2 regions of the Mesorhizobium sp. WSM4871 genome follow, and region 1 is predicted to be linked to the other one. Evidence: predicted binding sites of a transcription regulator. Region 1 holds the regulator's gene; the other holds the start of a gene.

Region 1 (7,742 bases):
CGCAAATCCTTGTCGTTCAGCGCCTGCACGCCGAGCGACACCCGATTGACGCCCGCCGCGCGATAGCCGCGAAAGCGCTCGGCTTCGACCGATGAAGGGTTGGCTTCCAGCGTCACCTCTATGCCGTCGGGCACCGTCCAGTGCCTCGCCACCGCGTCCAGCACCGTCGCCACGGTTTGCGGCTTCATCAGCGATGGCGTGCCGCCGCCGAGAAAGATGCTGGTCACCTCGCGCGGCCCGGTGCGGGCGCGCATTGTCGCCAACTCGGTCTCGAAGGCGCGTGCGAAACGCTCCTGGTCGACCGGCTGGTGGCGGACATGGCTGTTGAAGTCGCAATAAGGGCACTTGGCCGCGCAGAACGGCCAGTGGACGTAGACGCCGAAGCCGGGGCTGCGGTCGAGCAGCATGGTCATGCCGAACCAAGCCGGGCTTGCGCGAATTTCTGGAAGGCGCGGGCACGGTGCGAAAGCGCCTCCGGCTGGCCGGGCTTCCAGCCATGTTTTTCCGCGGCGCTCATCTCGCCGAAGGTCTTCTCAAAACCGTTCGGCAAGAACACCGGGTCGTAGCCGAAGCCAAGCTCGCCGCGCGGCGGCCACACCAGCGTGCCCTCGACCTCGCCCCGGAAATATTCGGCCGCACCATCGGGGAAGGCCAGGCAGATGACGGCGACGAAGCGGCCCTTGCGCTGTGCCGGGTCGACCGCGCCGACGTCCTGCAGCGCCACCTCGGTGCGCTGCATGGCCATGCCGAAGTCGCGCGAACCATCCGGGGTTTCGGCCCAATTGGCGGTGTAGACGCCGGGCGCGCCGTCAAGCGCGTCGACGCACAGGCCGGAATCGTCCGACAAGGCTGGCAGGCCGGTCGCCTGGGCGGCGGCAAAAGCCTTGATATAGGCGTTCTCCTCAAAGGTGGTGCCGGTCTCGTCCGGTTCCGGCAGGCCAAACTCCTTTGCCGACTTCGCTTCGAAACCGAAGGGCGCCATCAGGTCGGCGAATTCGCGCAGCTTGCCTTCATTGTGGCTGGCGACGACGATTTTCTGTCCGTTCAGCGCATGCATCAGATGCCCCAGATTCTCGGTTCGGCGAATTCGATCGAATTGCCGGAGGGATCGCGAATATAGATGGAGCGCCCGCCTTGCGGCCATTCGAACTCGCTTTCGATGGCGATTTTCTTGCGCTCCAGATGTGCCTTCCAGCGCACGATCTCGTCCGCGCTTGCGGCAAAGCAGAGGTGGCCTTCACCGACCGTGCCGTGCGGCGGCACTTTCAGCCTGGCGTCGGGCGCCGGCGGCACTTTCGTCGCCTCGGCATTGAAGATCAGCAGCACACCGGATCCGCAGCGGAAGAAGAGATGGCGGCCGTCGATCTTGCCCAGCAGATCGAGGCCGAGCACATCGCGATAGAAGGATTCGGCGTCGGCAAGGTCGGTGACGTAGAGGGCAGATTCCAGGATTGCAGAGGGCGTCACGAGGCACCCCCCTCTGGCCTGCCAGCCATCTTCCCCGCAAGGGGGGAGATCAGCGGCTTCGAGGCTAGCGCCCGCTTTGCAACGTTGGAGATTGGCGAAAGCCGCGATGACACCCGATCTCCCCCCTTGCGGGGAAGATGGCCGGCAGGCCAGAGGGGGGTGTCCAGGCTCGGCATTGAAAGCCTACACCACGGCCATCTGCTGCAAGCTGACCAGACGCTGGATGCCTTTCTTGGCCAGGCCCATCAGCGCCGCGAACTGCTCTTCCGAGAAAGGCTCGCCCTCGGCCGTGCCCTGGATCTCGACGATGCCGCCCTTGCCGGTCATGACGAAATTGGCGTCGGTGCCGGCCGAGGAATCCTCGATATAATCGAGGTCGATCACCGGCTGGCCGTCATGAATGCCGCAGGAGATCGCCGCGACATGGTCCTTCAGCACCTTGGCGACGCTGGCCATCTGTCGAGCTTCCATCCAGCGCAGGCAGTCGTACAGCGCCACCCAACCGCCGGTTATCGAGGCGGTGCGCGTGCCGCCATCGGCCTGGATCACGTCGCAGTCGACGGTGATCTGCTGCTCGCCCAGCGCCTGCAGATCGACCACGGCGCGCAGCGAACGGCCGATCAGCCGCTGGATTTCCAGCGTGCGCCCGCCCTGCTTGCCGGCGGAGGCCTCGCGGCGCATGCGCTCGCCGGTCGAACGCGGCAGCATGCCATACTCGGCCGTCACCCAGCCCTTGCCGGAATTGCGCATCCAGCCCGGCACCTTCTCCTCAAGGCTGGCCGTGCACAAAACATGCGTGTCGCCGAATTTCACCAGGCATGAGCCTTCCGCATGCTTGGAAACGCCGCGCTCGAAGGAGATCGCGCGCATTTCGTCGGGTTGGCGTTTGGAAGGGCGCATTCGGGGCTTCTTTCTTGTTATTTCTGGAATCGTGGCCGGCTTGTAACCGCACGGCGCGCAGGGCGCAAAGGAAAATGGACCGGGTCTCGCTGAAGCAACCGGGTTGCGCTGACACCGCCGAACTCTATATCCTTGATATCGGAGGTTTTTGGCCCGAATGACCAAGGCAGTCGATCCCGCGTCCCAGTCTCCCGTGCTTCAGTCGCCAGCACTCCAATCGCTTGATATGCGCTCGCGCGATATTTTCCGGCGCATTGTCGATTCCTATCTCAGGGACGGCGAACCGGTTGGCTCGCGCAGCCTGTCGCGGATCCTGCCGTCGTCACTGTCGCCGGCCACCATCCGCAACGTGATGAGCGACCTCGAGCATCTCGGACTGATTTACGCGCCGCATATCTCGGCCGGCCGGTTGCCGACGCAGGCCGGCCTGCGCTTCTTCGTCGACGCCTTCATGGAGCTTGGCGACCTTTCCGACGAGGAGCGCCGCATCATCGAGGCGCAGGTGCGGGCTTCCGGCTCGGGCGCGACGCTGGAGCATATGCTCACCGAAGCCAGCCAGATGCTGTCCGGCATGTCGCGCGGCGCCGGCCTGGTGCTCGCCGCCAAGAACGAAGTGGCGCTGAAACATATCGAATTCATCCAGCTCGAGCCGACCAAGGCGCTGGCCGTGCTGGTCTCGCAGAACGGCGACGTCGAAAATCGCGTCGTCGACCTGCCCGCCGGCATCACCGTCTCGCAATTGCATGAGGCGTCGAACTTCCTCAACGCCCATATCCGCGGCCGCACGCTGGCCGAGGCACGCATCGAGATCGCCCGCATCAAGGAAGAGACGAGAGCCGCCCTCGACACGTTGTCGCAGGATTTGGTCGAGAAGGGCCTGGCGGTTTGGGCCGGCGCCGAAAGCGGCCTGCCGGCGCGGCTCATCGTGCGCGGCCGCGCCAATCTCCTGGAAAACGTCACCGCCCAGGCCGACATCGAACTGCTCAGGCATCTGTTCGAGGACCTGGAAACGCAGGACGGGCTGATCCAGCTGCTAGACCTCGCCGAGGACGGGCCGGGCGTTCGCATCTTCATCGGCTCGGAAAACAAGCTGTTTTCGCTGTCGGGCTCGTCGCTGGTGGTGGCGCCCTATCGCGACAAGGACGCTCGCGTCATCGGTGCGCTTGGCGTGATCGGCCCGACCCGGCTGAACTATGCGCGCATAGTACCGATGGTCGACTATACGGCCCAGCTTATTTCCCGGATGCTGCGGTAAGGAGAAGAACAATGGCGCTGGAATCATTCAAGGCCCAGATCAGCCTGTTGCTGGAAGAAATGGTCAATCAGCCCGAGGACCAGCATGAGATCCAGGAGCAGCTGCGCGAAAAGCTGAGGGAAATGCGCGCCATGGGCCTGCCATTGCCGGATGACCTCGTCACGCTGGAAAAGCGCCTTGACGATGATTTTTACGCCGCGGGGATGTGAGGCAAGGGTCAAGCGCGGAACGGCTTCTGCCCGTTCCTCGTTCTAATGCATGTCGCGCAAAAGTTGCATGTCGCGCAAAGTGTGCGGCGGTTCTGCGATGACGACATGCATGAAGGGAAGTTGACGCTGGAGGCAGGATGATCCGATTTGCCGGTCTTTTGGGCGCCGTCCTGCTTGTCGCGACAGCCGCTTTTGCTCAGCAGGCGGCTGAGCCGCTGCTGAAGGGCGAAGCTGCCTTCGGCGACTGGCACGCCGACCGGCCGGGGGTGCGCCGCCTGATCCGGCCTGAGGATCTGCAGGCGCCATTCATTACCGAATCCGCCTCGAACAGCCCCGGCGTGGCGCAGCGGCCTGAAGAAGCCAAGCCGATCCTGCCGCCGGGCTTTTCGGCGGAAATGATCGCCTCCGGCATCATCAATCCGCGTGTTGTCCGCGTTGCCCCGAACGGCGACCTGTTCGTGGCCAACAGCAATGACAACCAGATACGCCTCTATCGCCTCGCCGAAGGCAGCGCGCGACCCGCCGAGACGGCGATCTTCGCCAATAATCTCACCCGGCCCTATGGCATTGCCTTTTATCCCCCGGGCGACAATCCGCAGTGGGTCTATATCGCCAACAGCAACGGCGTCGTGCGCTTTGCCTATCGCAATGGTGACCTGAAAGCCCGGGGTGACCCGGAGACCATCGTCGATAACATTCCCAGGAAGAGCCATTGGACCCGCGACATTGCCTTCTCGCAGGACGGCAAGACGCTCTATTTCTCGGTCGGCTCCTACTCGAATGTGGGCGAGGAGGGCATGGGGAAGGAACCGGAAGGCGGCCTCGACGCCTGGGTGAAGTCGAAGCCGCTGGGCGCGGCCTGGGGCATGGAGGATGGCCGCGCCGATGTGCTGGCCTTCGATCCGGACGGCAAGAACAGGCGGGTCGTGGCCACCGGCCTGCGCAACTGCGCGGGCATGACCATCCAGCCGGCGACGGGCGCCTTGTGGTGCGTCGTCAACGAGCGCGACTCGCTGGGCGACAATGTGCCGTTCGAATTTGCAACGACCGTCCGGGAAGGCGGCTTCTACGGCTGGCCCTGGTACTATATCGGCAACAACGAGGATCCGCGCCGCAAGGGCGAGCGGCCCGACCTTGCCGACAAAACCATCGTTCCCGACGTGCTGATGCAGGCGCATTCGGCGCCGCTCAACATCGTCTTTTATGACGGCAAGGGCTTCCCATCCGACTATGAGGGGGATGCTTTCGTAGCCTTGCACGGTTCGTGGAACCGCGGCGTCAGGACCGGCTACAAGGTCGTCCGGCTGAAGTTCAGGGATGGCAAGCCGACCGGCGAGTATGAGGATTTCATGACCGGCTTCGTTGTCTCCGACGACGAAGTCTGGGGCCGCCCGGTCGGTGTCGCGGTGGCCAAAGACGGCGCGTTGATCGTCACCGAGGACGGCAACGGCACCATCTGGCGCGTGACTTACGACGCCCACCGGTCCTGACCGGCGGTTTGCACCGCTGGTGCAATCGAATCCGGCCGTCAGCGAATTCACGCCAGCCCACCTTTGTGCGACAAGGCTGACCATGACCCTTGCAGGATTCCTCGCCTACAGTGCTGCCCTCGGTATCGCCGCCGCCATTCCCGGTCCTGGCGTCACCGCGCTGGTGGCGCGTGCGCTCGGCTCCGGCTTCCGCTCTTCGCTGGCGATGTCGTTCGGGCTGATGCTCGCCGATCTTATCTATCTCACCGCCGTGGTGCTCGGCCTCGCTTTTGTCGCGCAGACCTTCGGCATGGTGTTCCTGGCGATCAAATGGTTCGGCGTTGCCTATCTTGCCTTCCTCGGCTGGCGGTTCTGGACGAGCGGCATCACGCCCGAAACGGTTGAAGCCAGGAAGGGCAAGGGCGGGCTGGTATCGAGCTTCGTCGCCGGCCTTGCCGTCACCCTCGGCAATCCGAAGACGATGATCTTCTACCTCGCCATCACCCCGACCATCGTCGATCTGAAGACCATTACGCTGGCCGACTACGGCATCCTGGTCACGATCACCGTGGTCGTCCTTCTGGTGGTGCTGGTGCCCTATCTGGCGCTGGCGGCCAAGGCGCGCTGGTTCCTGAAGTCGCCGCGGGCGCTTAAAGCCCTGAACCGCACCGCCGCCGGCTTCATGGTCGGGGCTGCCGCGGCGATCGCCGCCCGCCAGTAGGTGCATCGATATTCAGGTGATGCCGGCCTGCAAATAGCGGCATCCTGCGCTTCCGGTGCTCACGTACAAAAAGTACGCTCCGCTCCGGTTCTCGGAAGTCACCATTTTCGGCTCGGCCTGACCTGAATCTCAATACACCTTGGTGCGCAATCAGCTCCTATTCCGCCAAACCATTCCCAATGAGCTCCGATCCCGGAAATGGTATTCCGGGGCGCAGCTGTTTTCAGCAAGCGCCCCACTCGGATATTTTCGAGCCGCAGCCTATCTTGCGCGGTTGAAAGTCCTATTCTGTCGGCTGATGCCAATTGCCTGATCTGGGAGCGAAACCAATGAACAAGCCCGTCACCCCCGCCCGCGTGCCCGGCCGCGGCCGCGTCTTCAATTCGATCACCGAGACGATCGGGGACACGCCGCTGGTGCGGCTCGACAAATTCGCCAGGGAAAAGGGCGTCGTCGCCAACCTGCTCGCCAAGCTCGAATTCTTCAACCCGATCGCCTCGGTCAAGGATCGCATCGGCGTCGCCATGATCGAGGCGCTGGAGGCCTCGGGCAAGATCGCGCCCGGCCGCACCACGCTGATCGAGCCGACCTCCGGCAATACCGGCATCGCGCTCGCCTTCGCCGCCGCCGCCAAGGGCTACAAGCTGATCCTGACCATGCCGGAGACGATGTCGGTCGAACGCCGCAAGATGCTGGCGCTGCTCGGCGCCGAGCTGGTGCTGACCGAAGGCCCGAAGGGCATGAAGGGCGCCATCGCCAAGGCCGACGAGCTGGCCGCGACCTTGCCCGACGCGGTCATCCCGCAGCAATTCGAGAATCCCGCCAATCCCGAAATCCACCGCCAGACCACGGCAGAGGAAATCTGGAACGACACCCATGGCGAGGTCGACATCTTCGTCGCCGGCATCGGCACCGGCGGCACGATCACCGGTGTCGGCCAGGTGTTGAAGAAGCGCAAGCCCACGGTGCATGTCGTCGCCGTCGAGCCGGAAGCCTCGCCGGTGCTGTCGGGCGGCCAGCCCGGTCCGCACAAGATCCAGGGCATCGGCGCCGGCTTTGCGCCCAAGATCCTCGACACCACGATCTATGACGAGATCGTCAAGGTCTCGAACGAGGATTCGGTCGCCAATGCCCGCCTCGTCGCCCGCCTCGAAGGCGTGCCGGTCGGCATCTCGTCGGGCGCCGCCCTGCAGGCGGCGATCGTCGTCGGCTCGCGGCCGGAGAACAAGGGCAAGACCCTGGTGGTCGTCATCCCGTCCTTCGCCGAACGCTATCTGTCGACGATCCTGTTCGAAGGGCTGGGGGCGTAGGCCCCCCGGCCTGCGTCAGTTCTCGCCCAGCGCAGCCCGTTTCCCCTGCAGAAAGCGCCGCACCGCCGGGTCGCGCTCCAGCCCGATCGCCCGGTCATAGGCTTCGACTGCTCGCCGTTTTTCGCCGAGCCTGGCCAGCAGTCCGGCGCGGGCGGCCCAATAAGGCTGGTAGTCGGCAAGCCGCTTGTCGTCACCCACCACGTAGAGGGCTGCCAATCCCGCCGCCGCACCGTCGGCCTCGGCAATCGCCACCGCGCGGTTGACCGACACCACCGGCGAGCCTGCGATCGAAAGCAACGCGTCGTAGAGTTCGCGGATCGCCAGCCAGTCGGTGCGATCGGTCAGCCGTCGCGCCGCATGGGCGGATTGCACAGCCGCTTCGAGCTGGTAACGGCCGACCATGCCCATGCT
Region 2 (7,742 bases), on a different contig from region 1:
AGACAGACCACGCCGGCCAACGGCCGGCGGCCATCAGCAGGCGAAAGGCTGCATGCGCCAGGGGGCGAAGCCGAATGGCCGAGACCGCCTGAGGCTTGCCGAAGAAAAGCGGGCTCGGTTCACGAGCACCCGGCGCGCGCCTTCAGGCGCGCGGGCGCCACTCAGGTCCGCGACGACCGTAGCTTTGATCTCGGGGGGATGCGCGTGCAAATGACGGCACGCGCTTCGGAATGCACCCTCGAAGACATCGTGATAGCTCCTTGGGAGCGGCGCGAGCATCGGTGCCCCATCTGTGTCATGGTTGCTCCGAGGCGGACGCCGAGTCTCTCTCCCGGACCTTCGCCCGCCCACCGAAATCCCTGCTTGCCCTCTTCCTCTGCTGGCCGCACCGTCGCCTATCGAGGCCCCGGCGACGTGGCAGTGCCCAAACGCACGCCCAAGGTGAAGACCCAGCCGCACACCGGATGTTCAGTCAAGCGCAGCCCCGTTCCGGTAAGAGAGGCGGGTCAGCATGTCCTGACGAACAAGCCCGTTGCTTCGACGGCAAAACCATGACTCAATGGGCGTGGGGATGCGGCGGCGTCCGGAGCAACGGAGGCAATACGAGGTTTCAGAGTTGCTGACCAGGTGATCGAGGAGGCGGCGCCTGGTCTACAAGCTGCGCTAGGGGATGATATCGCGGAAAGCTGCCACCGTTTTGCGTGTGCAAAGAGCCGTGCCCGGCGATGTATATTGCGTGATTCGCGAGCAATATACGGCAGGTGCCCACGATACGTCCTGTTCCTCTTACGACCCGCCCGACGAACTGTCCGGCCTCGGCGTGCTGATGGGCAGCGCAAACCAGGTCGATTCCGAGAGCGGCATGGCCGCGCTGAAGCTGGATTTTCGCCTGTCGAAGGTAGGCGCGCTCGCTGCGTCGGCAGCTGGCATTCCAGATTCGAACAGCGTGGTCGGGGACACCAAGAGACTCTCCCTGGGAGGCCTGCTCCATTATCTCTGGCACGAGGCGGAGCTGACGGTCTGGACCTCGCGATGGGCTGGCAAGAGGCATTGGTGGGACATGCGTTGGCACCTCGTCGAGGCCGCGGGCCAGATGAGGGTCAAGGGCGGAGCGCGACATACTGTTCGTGCCCGAGCCGTTCCGGTCCGCCGACAAGATTGCGATCGAGAAAAGGCGCGGCCAGGCGCTTGCTTCCGCGCTGCCCCCGAAGAGCGGCCCCAGAAAGCTGATGATCCTGGTCGGCGAGGTCAAGGAGTTCAGCCCGGCTCGCAGCGGCCACAAGTTGATCATCAAGCACATGCCGGGGTTCGTGTTCCTGTTGGACGAGAGTCTTCATCGTCGGCTTCAAACCCGTTTTGAAACCGGGATGGCACTTTGGGGCGTGGATGAGGCATCGCATTTGATCGCGATAGCCATCTTCGGGTTGAGTTCGGCGGGGCTGGCGGTGATCGAGGAAACGGCCCGTCATGGTGGTGGCGGAGAATTGGGTGCCGTACGACTCCGCCTATGAAAAGAAGCTGGTCGACGCCCTTGCCAGGACAAGGGAGCGAAGCGTGAAAGGACCGCGCTTCAACCTGCCTATGGACAAGCCAACCGCGACGGCGATATTGCAGATACAGCCGCGGCCGGTTGGCCTGTATGTCGTACCCCCTCCTCCGATGGTGCGTACCAGGAAACGCTGGGCGAACTGATCGCATCGCGACCGGAGTTTGATTCCTGGATCTGGCGGACGGCCGATCGTGAGATGCCGACTTTGCCTGGTCGGCAAGACGTGGGCCTATCATATGAAGCAGGCACCCTTCGCGGACGCTATTGCAGCATGATTCGCAGGCCGGCGAGTATTTTCAGGTGCTCGCTTGAGCGATCTTCCCAGCAAATGATGTGTGCGACCTGGATCACGAAGGGCCTCCCAGTGCAGCACGTGCGAGCGATCCTTGCTGCTCGCAAGTTGGGCGGGTCAAGCCATGTTCACAGCGGCCAGTCAGCCGCCTCATCGCCTCAGGCGCGCATGAAAAAGGCCGGGCTTGCAAAAAGCTCGAGACTGTTCGGCTGGCCGTCGATTCCGGCCGACTGCTCGGCCGTTAATTTCACATAATTTCACATTCCAAATAAGACACAAAATTCGGCCCATAGCTTACGGCCGAAACGCGTCTAGGCATTGGGATGCGCCGCAATGCGGGCCAGGCTTCCGGGCCGATTCCAAATCTTCTGGCTCTTCGGCCGTCCGCTCATCCGTCTTGACCAGGACGAACCTACAGCCTATCTCACCGCCACGTTAGCACTCCCAACTGGCGAGTGCTAACCCAGGCTCCGGCAACGAAGAACCGTTCAACCTCTGCACCAGGGATATCCAAAATGGCAAAGTCGAATTTCCGGCCGCTTCATGACCGTGTGGTCGTTCGCCGGGTCGAATCCGAATCCAAGACCGCCGGCGGGATCATCATCCCTGATACGGCGAAGGAAAAGCCGCAGGAAGGCGAGATCATCGCTGTCGGCTCCGGCGCCCGCGACGAAGCCGGCAAGCTCGTCCCGCTGGACGTCAAGGCTGGCGACCGCATCCTGTTCGGCAAGTGGTCGGGCACCGAAGTCAAGCTCAATGGCGAAGACCTTCTGATCATGAAGGAATCCGACATCATGGGCATCATCGGCTGACACGCCGCCGCCTTTCATCCGCACCATCCAATCTGAATTCGGGCGAAATGCCCAGGAGTTAAACATGGCTGCCAAAGACGTAAAATTCTCCCGTGATGCCCGTGAGCGCATGCTTCACGGCATCAACATCCTCGCCGACGCGGTGAAGGTGACGCTCGGTCCCAAGGGCCGCAACGTCGTCATCGACAAGTCGTTCGGCGCGCCGCGCATCACCAAGGACGGCGTCACCGTTGCCAAGGAAATCGAACTTTCCGACAAGTTCGAGAACATGGGCGCTCAAATGATCCGCGAAGTCGCTTCGAAGACCAACGACATCGCCGGCGACGGCACCACGACGGCGACCGTCCTGGCGCAGTCGATCGTCCAGGAAGGCAACAAGGCCGTTGCCGCCGGCATGAACCCGATGGATCTGAAGCGCGGCATCGACCTCGCGGTCAGCGACGTCGTCGCGACGCTGATCAAGAACGCCACGAAGATCAAGACCTCGGAAGAGGTTGCCCAGGTCGGCACGATCGCCGGCAATGGCGACGAGTCGGTCGGCGCCATGATCGCGGAAGCGATGCAGAAGGTCGGCAACGAAGGCGTCATCACCGTCGAGGAAGCCAAGACCGCCGAGACCGAACTCGAAGTCGTCGAAGGCATGCAGTTCGACCGCGGCTATCTCTCGCCCTACTTCGTCACCAACGCCGACAAGATGGTTGCGGATCTGGAAGACGCCTACATCCTTCTCCACGAGAAGAAGCTCTCCAACCTGCAGGCCATGCTGCCGGTTCTCGAAGCCGTCGTGCAGACCTCGAAGCCGCTGCTCATCATCTCGGAAGACGTCGAAGGCGAGGCTCTGGCCACGCTGGTCGTCAACAAGCTGCGTGGTGGCCTGAAGATCGCCGCCGTCAAGGCGCCGGGCTTCGGTGATCGCCGCAAGGCCATGCTGGAAGACATCGCCATCCTCACCGGTGGTCAGGTCATCTCGGAAGACCTCGGCATCAAGCTCGAGAATGTCGGCCTCAACATGCTCGGCCGCGCCAAGAAGGTGTCGATCTCCAAGGAGAACACCACCATCGTCGACGGCGCCGGCAAGAAGGAAGAGATCCAGGGCCGCGTTGCCCAGATCAAGCAGCAGATCGAAGAGACCACGTCGGACTACGACAAGGAGAAGCTGCAGGAACGTCTCGCCAAGCTGGCGGGCGGCGTTGCGGTAATCCGTGTCGGCGGTGCGACGGAAGTCGAAGTCAAGGAAAAGAAGGACCGCGTCGATGACGCGCTGAACGCGACCCGCGCGGCCGTGGAAGAAGGCATCGTTCCCGGCGGCGGCGTTGCCCTGCTGCGCGCTTCGCTGAGCATCAACGCTGTCGGCGCCAACTCCGACCAGACCGCGGGCATCAGCATCGTGCGTCGCGCCCTGCAGGCTCCGGCCCGCCAGATCGCGGCCAACGCCGGTGCGGAAGCCTCGATCGTTGCCGGCAAGATCCTCGACAACAAGGGCGCGACCTTCGGCTACAACGCCCAGACCGGCGAATATGGCGACATGATCGCCATGGGCATCGTCGATCCGGTCAAGGTCGTGCGCACGGCTCTCCAGGACGCGGCCTCGGTCGCCGGCCTGCTCGTCACCACCGAAGCCATGATCGCGGAGGCTCCGAAGAAGGAGTCGGCTGGCGGCGGCATGCCTGGCGGCATGGGCGGCGGCATGGGTGGCGGCATGGGTGGCATGGGCGGTATGGACTTTTAATCCAGCCGATCTGACTTCACATACGTGAAAGGGCGGCGATGCCGCCCTTTTCCTTGAAGTCGGATCCGGCCGGAAATGTTCAGGGCGTAGTAGAGATGGTCGTGAAAGAGGACAAGGAGAGCGCGGGCAAGGATGCGGCGGAGAGCCGCTGGCCGTGGCTTCGGAGACACCAACGGCCGGCCTCGGTTCGTCTCGAGAAGGGATGACCGACCACTTCGTTTCGCCAGCACGAATGCGGCAGCTCCTTACAATCGCGGTAATTCGGATCGGCACGGGGCGCCGCTGCGACCCTCAGGGGCTGTGTCCGTCGGTGCAAGGCCTATCGCTCAGCGGCGCTCAAGCCATCGGCTTTCGAAAAGCGCGGCGACGCTTCGTCTCAACGACTATGCCGGTCGGGCTGTCGGCCGTATTCTTCGCCCTGTACCCGGCGGTTCGCTTCGGTTTTGGTTTGGGTGGCGCTCGAGGCTCTACCCTTGGCTCCGGCGTTTGCTTGGCCTCTTGTTTGTGCTTGCGGGCCCTCAGCAAAGCCTTGGCGGTCGCCGCGTCGGCATCCGAGACCACGCCGGCCGGCTTGCCATCGAGATCGACCCGTGCGGCGCCGGCATCCAGTCTCGCCAAGTATTTGGCCATCCTGGTATACGCCAGCAGGGCTCTCCTTAATTCATCATCAGACAGTTCGCCGTCAAGCACGCGAATGTCATGATGGATGCCGATCTTGAGCGGCCTGATTTCGGACGCCGGAGAAGATCGACACGAAATGCTGCAATGAGCCGACCTGCCAGAAACCTGTCGCGTTCGTTCCCGTTTTCGGATCGGTAAGAATCCTCCGACGGTTGTTGAAGCCTTTATCCGAGCGGTGTTCCACGTTCGGCATGAGCTGGCGCTTTGTCCGCCCCGTAACGGGCCTTTCGATCGGATAAGTCCTGTGTCCTGAATATGACATTGGCTCCACAGTTCCTTGTGCTTTGCAGGGAGCTTTTGGCTCTCACCGCTTAGACGTTGAGGAAAACCGTTGCGATTCAACTACCTAGCTGGACGTGTTCTCAGTCGGCACGCCGCTTGCATGGAGAAGCATATTCATCAAATGCTTTAAATTGAGGGGCCCAGAATGTCGCGTCAAATGAAGTTTGTAGCGTTTCTTATGGCGGGGCCAACTTGCCATCATCATGGAATGTGGCGCCATCCGCAGACAGAGAACAGGTTTCTCGATCCGGCGTTCTGGGAGACGCTGGCGCGAACGCTCGAGGCGGGGAGATTTGACGCGTTCTTTTTCGCCGATGCTCTAAGTTTTTATAACGAAACTATTATGGCGCGGGGCGGCCAGATGTCGCTGCTTGATCCTGTCCCGCTTGTCGCGATGATGGCGCGGGCGACGTCGCGCATTGGACTCGGTGTGACGATATCGACGAGTTTCCAACAGCCCTATGCGATAGCCCGCGTGCTTTCCTCGCTCGATGCGCTGACCGCCGGCCGTATCGCCTGGAACATCGTGACTTCCGTTATCGACCAGGAGGCGCAGTTTTTTGGCGAGGAGGCGCTCCTGCCGCGCAGTGAACGCTACGACCGCGCCGAGGAGGTCCTGAAAGCGTGTCTCGACCTGTGGACGGGGTGGGCCGACGGCGCGCTCGTCTGTGACAAAAAAAGCGGCCACTTCATTGATGAGGCGAAGATGCGCCGCACCGAGATCGCCGGGCAATACGTCGGGGCAAGGGGCGTCTTCACCGTTCCGCCCAGCCCTCAGCGGCATCCGGTCATCATGCAGGCCGGTTCGTCACCGCGGGGCCGCGCTTTCGCCGCCAGCTACGCCGAGCTTGTCTTTACGCTTCAGCATTCGTTGCCGGACATGCAGAAATTCTATGTCGAGATGAAGGGTCGCGTCGATAAGACAGGGCGAAATCCGGACGATTGCGCCATCCTGGTCTCGGTGGACCCGATCGTCGGCGAAACGCAATCGATTGCCCGCGAGAAGCAGGCTTACATCAATGACTTGGTCGACCCTCGCCTCGCCATCCCCTTCATGTCGACCCATAGCGGACTCGATCTGTCGCAATACCCGATAGACAAGCCAATTAGCGATATTCCGGCAGAAGCCGGTTCTCGCGGCTCTTTTGATGTCATTCTTCAAGCCACAAAGGCCTGCAATCTCACGCTCGGCGAAGCGGCCAAACATTTTGCCATAAGCGAACTTTGCCCTCAAGTCGTCGGCACGCCCGAGAGCGTGGCCGACGAGCTTCAGGGATTCTTCGAAAATGAGGGCTGCGATGGCTTCATCATAACGCCCACCGAAATGCCGGGCTCCTTCGAGGCCTTCACGCGATCGGTCGTCCCGATCCTCCAGAAGCGCGGCTTATTCCGCAAGGAGTATCCGGGCTCGACTCTGAGGGAAACTATCAAAGCGTAAGCGATGAGGCATTTTCTTTCACCTCCAAGCAAAGGATCGCAGCTGAGTTTGAATACCGTTTCACATCTTCGCTTGTTGCAGCCACTCTTCTTGCCTTCGCGAGGCTCCACGGCTGGCTGGCCGGTGTGGCCTCGGTGCTGTCACATTGAGAGTAGGGCGATGGTTTGGTCCGGCGCAGAGGGTTAGCCGGATGTGGGTTTTGAGGTTAGCCGATTCGTTTCTGCAAGGGCGGGGCAATCGTCTGGCTATAGGACAGCTGTGTTTTACTCCGCAGCCCCCGGTTCGAACGCAAGTCCGTCAACCGTTGGGAGCTCCACAGCGAAAGCGGTTGCCGCTTACCTAGAAACTCTGGCGATGCGGTGGGGCGACGAGTGAAACGTTCTCGGCCAGACAAATTGCGCTTGGGCCAGGGAGAAAATATATGAAGCATATACTAGAGCGCATTGCCGCCAAGATAATGCGCGGCGATATTAACCAGCGGTCTTCCGGATCCTGTATCGGACATAAGTGCGAAGCTGACAGTTATGGGGAGATAGTTCCGCGTTTTCCAGAAGACGACGTCTATGACGAAATCTATCGATTTATCGGTCACCCTGATGCAATATTTCCAGACGGGGGCGGTCTAACAGAAACGGTCACCAAACCGGAGGGTCGCCTGCCTTGGAGCGAGATGCGTGACACAGACCATAACGCCCAGATTACGGCGAAGGATATTCCAAAGGCTCTGGACGAATTTGGAGATTCCCTAAAGGTACTCTCACTTGACTGTTTCGATACGTTGCTATGGCGCAAGACGGCGACACCTACAGACGTTTTTGCCGTGCTGGCCGATACCCCAATCGCGCGAAAATTAGGGGTAACTCCTCACCAACGAATTAGCGCTGCGGCTCGTGCCCGTCGAGCGAAGCATTTAGAGAACGCATCCAGGGAAATCGATATCCGTGACATTTATCGGTCTT

Evidence for each region. The regulator HrcA, encoded in region 1, represses chaperone genes, less so after heat shock. The targets are predictions, from matches to a motif close to GTTAGCACTCNCNNNNNGNGAGTGCTAAC.
Region 2: a site for HrcA is predicted at 2,276-2,304, ahead of groES (co-chaperone GroES). Genes of this name have one in related genera too.

Annotation. Positions count from the first base shown of each region.
Region 1 is NZ_JBVVPU010000008.1:36,982-44,723, reverse strand. It holds gene hemW (radical SAM family heme chaperone HemW) at 1-413, opposite strand, end outside; gene rdgB (RdgB/HAM1 family non-canonical purine NTP pyrophosphatase) at 410-1,057, opposite strand; gene AC0L2H_RS17355 (VOC family protein) at 1,057-1,467, opposite strand; gene rph (ribonuclease PH) at 1,651-2,367, opposite strand; gene hrcA (heat-inducible transcriptional repressor HrcA) at 2,525-3,622, shown strand; gene AC0L2H_RS17340 (hypothetical protein) at 3,634-3,831, shown strand; gene AC0L2H_RS17335 (PQQ-dependent sugar dehydrogenase) at 3,969-5,321, shown strand; gene AC0L2H_RS17330 (LysE family translocator) at 5,404-6,021, shown strand; gene cysK (cysteine synthase A) at 6,351-7,331, shown strand; gene AC0L2H_RS17320 (RNA polymerase sigma factor) at 7,347-7,742, opposite strand, start outside.
Region 2 is NZ_JBVVPU010000021.1:41,959-49,700, reverse strand. It holds partial or broken gene AC0L2H_RS30215 (DUF1173 family protein) at 671-1,511, shown strand; gene AC0L2H_RS30210 (DUF1173 family protein) at 1,468-1,692, shown strand; gene groES (co-chaperone GroES) at 2,357-2,653, shown strand; gene groL (chaperonin GroEL) at 2,718-4,382, shown strand; gene AC0L2H_RS30195 (ProQ/FINO family protein) at 4,719-5,072, opposite strand; gene AC0L2H_RS30190 (hypothetical protein) at 5,080-5,256, opposite strand; gene AC0L2H_RS30185 (LLM class flavin-dependent oxidoreductase) at 5,491-6,783, shown strand; gene AC0L2H_RS30180 (hypothetical protein) at 7,205-7,742, shown strand, end outside.